2 regions of the Curtobacterium sp. PhB136 genome follow, and region 2 is predicted to be linked to the other one. Evidence: riboswitches for the same ligand, from Rfam matches in the RefSeq annotation. Region 2 holds a riboswitch; the other holds the start of a gene.

Region 1 (3,163 bases), on a different contig from region 2:
GTCGTCCATCAAGCGGTAGTACGCGGCGTTGTCGATGCCGCGGAACGACAGGGTCGGGCCCATGTGGTTGCCCTCGGCGGTGTGGTTGTAGACCACGTCGAGGACGACCTCGATCCCCGCACGGTGGAGCTCGCGCACCATCGTCTTGAACTCCTGCACCTGCTGGCCCTGGTCGCCCGAGGACGAGTAGTGCGAGTGCGGCGCGAAGAACCCGATGGTGTTGTAGCCCCAGTAGTTCGAGAGGCCCTTGTCCTGCAGCGTCGAGTCGTTCACGAACTGGTGCACGGGCATCAGTTCGAGCGTCGTGATCCCGAGTCGCTGCAGGTGCTCGATGACCGCCGGGTGGGAGACGCCGGCGTAGGTGCCACGCTGGTCTTCCGGAACTGCCGGGTGCGTCTCGGTGAGGCCCTTCACATGGGCCTCGTAGATCACGGTCTCGCCGTACGGGGTGCGCGGTGCGCGGTCGCCCTGCCAGTCGAAGAACGGGTTGATCACCACGCCCTTGACCATGTGCGCCGCGGAGTCCTCGTCGTTCCGGGAGTCCGGGTCGCCGAACGTGTACGAGAAGAGGGACTGGTCCCAGTCGATCTCGCCGCTCGTCGCCTTCGCGTACGGGTCGAGGAGGAGCTTCTCCGGGTTGCAGCGTGCGCCGGTCGCCGGGTCGTACGGACCGGTGACGCGGAAGCCGTAGAGCTGTCCGGGGCCGACGTTCGGCAGGTACGCGTGCCAGACGTACGCGTCGACCTCGACGAGGGGAACGCGTTCCTCGTTGCCGTCCTCGTCGAAGAGACAGAGCTCCACGCGCTCTGCGACCTCGCTGAACAGCGCGAAGTTCGTGCCGCTGCCGTCGTAGGTCGCGCCGAGCGGGTAGGGGTTGCCGGGCCAGGTGTGCAAACGATCCTCCTGAGATGGGTCCTGCCAAAGGTATCGACGGGTCCCTGTGCTGTCCGCCGCGCACGCAGGTCTGTGGGCGAACGGCGTCCATCCACAGCGGAGTAGCGTCGCCGGCATGGCCAACATCGTCACGCAGATCGCAGACAAGGTCCGTCCCATCGGCGTCTCCACGAACTACGGGGAACCGGTCGAGGTCGGCGACCAGACACTCATCCCGGTGTCCCTCGGGTGGTTCGGCTTCGGGGGCGGCGGGGACGGCGACGACAACGGTGGCGGCGGGGGCGGCGGCGTCTCCGTGCCGATCGGCGCGTACATCCGTCGCCCGGGCAAGGACCTCGAGTTCGAGCCCAACCTCATCTCGCTCGTCGCCGTCAGCATCCCGCTGGTCTGGGTGACCGGCACGGTGCTCCGGAAGCTCGTCCGCGTCCTGAAGAAGTAGCCCCCGTCACAGGGCCGAGGGCAGCGGTACACTGCCAGGACACACACGGGAGTCCGGGATCGCCGGGCTGAGAGGGAGCGAGCAGCGCTCCGACCGTCGAACCTGATCCGGGTCATGCCGGCGCAGGGAGGAGTCCTGACAGATGCCTACGAGCACGCCGTCCACCGTCCGAACCACCCCCACGTCCGCCGCGCCGAAGCGGTCGCTCCGCTGGCGGGTCGTCGACATCGTCGTCGCGAGCGTGCTCGCCGTCGTGGTCGGCGTCGTCTTCAAGCTCTGGGAGTTCGGCTACGAGCCCCTCTCCGCAGCGGTCGCCCTGCTGCTCCCCGGGACCCAGGCGCTCTTCGGCGGCGTCTGGCTCCTCGCCGGACCCATCGTCGCGCTCGTCGTCCGGAAGCCCGGCGCCGCGCTCTTCGCCGAGATCGTCGCGGCCAGCGTCGAGGCGCTCCTCGGGACGCAGTGGGGCTGGAGCACCCTCGAAGCGGGCCTCGTGCAGGGCCTCGGCGCCGAGATCGTGCTCGCGCTGTTCCTGTACCGCGTGTACCGCCTCCCCGTGGTCGTCCTCGCCGGAGCCGCAGCCGGCCTCGCCATGGGCATCAACGACTCGGTGCTCTGGTACTCGGGCTACGACGCCGCGTTCAAGACCGTCTACATCGTCTGCGGCACGATCTCGGGTGCCGTGATCGCCGGCATCGGATCGTGGCTGATCGTCCGGGCACTCGCGCGCACCGGGGTGCTGTCCTCCTTCGCGGTCGGTCGCGAGCACACCCGACGCCGTCCCAGCTCCTCGGCAGCGTGAGCACGCCGGGCGTGCACCCGGCCCGGATCGCGTTCCACGACTGGGGCTGGCGGTACGCCGATCGCGACGCCTGGGCCGTCCGCGGCGTCGACCTCGTCGTCGAGCCGGGGGAGCGCGTCGCGATCGTCGGTCCCTCCGGCGCCGGGAAGTCGACGCTCCTCCGGGCCGTCGCCGCGGTGCTGCCGGACGAGCCGGACCCCGAGGACGACACCGCCGCCTCCGCGCAGGGCACCGTGCTCGTCGACGGAGCGGCACCCGAGTGCGTCCGCGGCCGCGTGGGACTCGTGATGCAGGACCCCGAGGCGCACACCGTGATGTCCCGCGTCGGCGACGACGTGGCATTCGGGTGCGAGAACACCGGCGTCCCGCGTGGCGAGACGTGGGAGCGGGTCCGGTCGGCACTCGACGTCGTCGGGCTCGACCTGGCGCTCGACCGGTCCACCACGATGCTCTCCGGCGGGCAGCGGCAACGGCTGGCGCTCGCCGGGGTGCTCGCGATGCGCCCGGGTGCCCTCGTCCTCGACGAGCCGTGCGCGAACCTCGACCCCGCGGGCGTCACCCAGGTGCACGACGCCGTGGAGGCCCTGCTCGCCGACACCGGCGCGACCCTCCTCGTGGTGGAGCACCGGATCGGCACCTGGCTCGACCTGGTCGACCGTCTCGTGCTCCTCGAGCCCGGCGGAGGTGTGGTCGCCGACGGGCCGCCCGCCGAGGTGCTCGTGGCCCACGGCGCCGCCCTGACCGCGGCCGGCGTGTGGGTCCCCGGTACCGAACCCGCGAGGGGTTCCGCGCGCACACCCGCTCGCACTCCGGGTCGAGCGGGCGAAACACCCGGGTCCGCCGCGGCCCTCACCCGGGCATTTCGCCCGCTCGAGTCCGCGCCCGGTCGAGCGGGCGAAATACCGGCGTCCGCCGAGGCCCCCACCCCGGCATTTCGCCCGCTCGACGGGGGCGGCCCGCTCGACGAGGGCGGCCCGCGCGAAGCGCCCGACGCGGCGCTCCTCGTCGCGGAGCGACTCGGGACCGCGCGG
Region 2 (3,163 bases):
CGGCTCGGCGTCCGGCGCGCTCGTCGCGGGGCTCATCGCGCAGTGGGGACCGATCCCCGAGGTGCTGCCCTTCCTCATCCACATCGCTGTCGCCCTGCCGTTCGCCGTCGTCGTGTGGCGGACGCCGGAGACGCAGACCTCTGGCGGCCTCCCCGGACCCTGGTGGCGCCAGCTCCGCGTCCCGAGCGCCGGACACCGCCGGTTCACCCGCGTGGTGCTCGTCGCCGCGCCGTGGATCTTCGGCTCGGCCGCGATCGGGTACGGGTACCTGCCGACCCGGCTCGAGGGGGCAACGGGTGCGTGGGGGCTCGTGTTCGCCACCGCCGCGACCGTCGTCGCACTCGGGGTGTCCAGCGCGGTCCAGCCGATCGCGAAGCGGGTGCACTCGATCACCTCAGCCAGGGGGCTCGCGTGGGCGGTGTTCCTGATGACGCTCGGGATCGCTGTCGTCGGCGTGGCGATCGTGCTGCAGTCGGTGTGGATCGGGCTCGCGGCGAACGTGGTCATCGGCGTCGGGATCGGCTTCGGGCTCGTGTCGTCGCTGCTCGAGGTGCAGCGGATCGCGGGGCCGCGGGACCTCGCCGGGTTGACCGGGGTGTTCTACGCGGCGGCGTACGCGGGGTTCCTGGCGCCGGCGGTCATCGCGGCGGTGGCGGGCGTCGTGGCGCTGCCGGTCGTCCTCGCCGTCATCGTGGCGCTCGGGCTCGTGTCGTGGGGCGGCGTGCTGGTGTCGTCGCGCCGGCACATCCCGGGCGCGTAGGCGCGGCGCCGGGCGCGGGCGCGCAGCGCGGCGCGCAGCGCGCTACAGCCGGTCGCGGAGCCAGCTCGGGCCGCGCGTGGATGCGTCGGCGCCGAGCGCCGACACCCGCTCCCGCAGCTCCCGGTCCGCCGTCACGACGACGACCGGCGCGTGCCCGGCGTCGAGTGCCGCTGCGGCAGCGGCGACGATCGCGTCGTCCCCGGACCCCGACGCGCGTTCCACCGAGACGAGGCCCTCGTCCCCGCCGGCAGCAGCGACCGCCGCGCCCTCGAGCACCACGGTCCACCGCGGCCACCACTGCGTGAACCCGAGCCCCAGCGCGTCGGCGGGCAGCCCCACCGCGGCGAGCGCCGTCACCTGCGACAGCAGCCGCCCGGCAGCCCCCGCCCGGTCCTTCCACCACCCGTCGGGCACGCTCCCGACGACGTTCGCCGCGTCGACGACGACGTGCGGCGTGGTGCCGATCGCGTCGCGGAGCGCGGGCCACGATGCTCCGAAGCCCGGGTGCAGCGGCAGCGTGTCGACCTCGGCGAGCGGGATCCAGGACAGCGCGAGGCTCTCCCGGTCGCTGATCACCGGTTCGAACGGCGTGCTCGCCCGTCCGACGACGGTCGTGTAGGTCCAGTACCCGAGGTCGAGCACGGACGTGTGCCGGAGGTCGACCCCGTCGAGCGGGACGCCGGCTTCCTCCGCTGATTCGCGGAGCGCGCCGGTGACCGCGTCCTCGTGCTGGTGGCGTGCGCCGCCCGGGATGCCCCAGGTGCCGCCGTGGTGGCTCCACTCGACGCGGTGCTGCAGGAGCACCCGTCCGTGGCCGTCGTCGACGAGGAGTCCGGCGGCGCCGAACACGCCCCACGCCTTGGTGCCGTCGGGTCCGTACGCCCAGGCGTCGCCGGGGTCGCGGGGGCCGGGCGGCGGACCGGGAGGCAGGGCATCGGGCACGCTCCCACCCTTCCACACGCGCCCGTGGGCGGGCCGTCATGTGACCGCGGGCGTCGTGTACGGTGCTGATCGAGACACGGGGTGCCGCATCCAGCGGCTGAGATCACACCCGTCGAACCTGCTCGAGCTCGTACTCGCGAAGGGATCGTCCATGGAAACCGCTGCGCCCGCACGGGCTGAACGCACCGCCGAACTCCTCGAGGCCGTCAGGGCCAGGAGTCCCCTGGTGCAGTGCATCACGAACACGGTGGTGCAGAACGTCACGGCGAACGTGCTGCTGGCGCTCGGCGCCTCGGCTGCGATGGTCGACGTGCCGACCGAGGCCGGTCCGTTCGCCCGGATCGCCGACGCGCTCCTGGTGAACACCGGCACCCCGCACGCCGAGCCGCGGACGGCGTCGCTCGAGGCGGCCGCGGCTGCCGCCGAGTCGGGGACCCCGTGGGTCCTCGACCCGGTCGCGGTCGGATCGCTGCCGGTGCGCACCGCACTGGCCCGCGACCTGCTGGCGCTCCGTCCGACCGTGCTGCGGGGCAACGCGTCGGAGGTCCTCGCCCTGCTCGGCTCCTCCGACGGTGGGCGCGGGGTGGACAGCACGGCCGGCACCGATGACGCGCGTGCGTCCGCCGTCGATGCGACCGCCGGGAGGCTCGTGGGCGCGGTGGCGGTGTCCGGTCCCGTCGACCTCGTGGTCGGGTCGAGTGCCCAGGGCGGCTCCGTCGCACCGGTCCAGGTCGCGAACGGCACGGAGCTCCTCACCCGGATCACCGGCGGCGGCTGCGCGCTCGGGGCGGTGATCGCCGCGTTCGCGTCGGTGAGTCCCGGCGACCCGGTCGCCGCCGCCGTCGCCGGGACCGCCGTGCACACGATCGCGGCCGAACTGGCTGCGCGGGACGCCGGGGGTCCGGGGACGTTCCAGCCGCTGTTCCTGGACCGGCTCGCGTCGCTGACCCCGGAGGACGTGGTCCGCGAGGCACGCATCAGCGAGGAGACGGCGGCATGAGGGACCTCGGCGTCTACCTCGTCACCGACCCCGTGCTCTGCGACCGGCACGGGCTCGGGGTGCTCGGCGTCGTCCGGGCGGCCGTGCACGCCGGGGTCCGGATCGTGCAGGTGCGGGACAAGCAGGCGAGTGCGCGGGACCTCCTCGCGCTGACCGGTGCGGTCGCGGATGCCGTCGGGGACCGGGCGGAGGTCGTCGTGGACGACCGGCTCGACGTCGCCCTGGCCGCTCGGCACGCCGGGCACCGGGTCGCCGGGGTGCACCTCGGGCAGTCCGACGTGCCGGTGTCGGCTGCGCGGGCGCTCCTCGGGCCGGACGCACACGTCGGTCTGACGGCGAACACCCCGGCGCACCTCGCTGCCCTCGAGCGGCTCCCCCGCGGCACGGTCGACCTGCTCGGTGTCGGGGTCGTGCACCCCACGTCGACGAAGCCGGACCACCCGCCGGCGCTCGGGTACGAG

The links. Region 2 has a riboswitch for thiamine pyrophosphate ahead of thiM (hydroxyethylthiazole kinase). Riboswitches for the same ligand answer to the same signal wherever they lie in the genome.
Region 1: another riboswitch for thiamine pyrophosphate. It lies ahead of EDF27_RS09830 (ECF transporter S component); the one in region 2 lies ahead of thiM (hydroxyethylthiazole kinase).

Annotation. Positions count from the first base shown of each region.
Region 1 covers NZ_SMGH01000006.1:72,695-75,857, reverse strand. Annotated here, with positions in the region: gene glgX (glycogen debranching protein GlgX) at 1-894, opposite strand, end outside; gene EDF27_RS09835 (hypothetical protein) at 1,010-1,333, shown strand; TPP riboswitch at 1,370-1,479, shown strand; gene EDF27_RS09830 (ECF transporter S component) at 1,476-2,132, shown strand; gene EDF27_RS20110 (ABC transporter ATP-binding protein) at 2,129-3,163, shown strand, end outside.
Region 2 covers NZ_SMGH01000007.1:312,525-315,687, forward strand. Annotated here, with positions in the region: gene EDF27_RS13430 (MFS transporter) at 1-760, shown strand, start outside; gene EDF27_RS13435 (NUDIX hydrolase) at 803-1,702, opposite strand; TPP riboswitch at 1,770-1,865, shown strand; gene thiM (hydroxyethylthiazole kinase) at 1,854-2,702, shown strand; gene thiE (thiamine phosphate synthase) at 2,699-3,163, shown strand, end outside.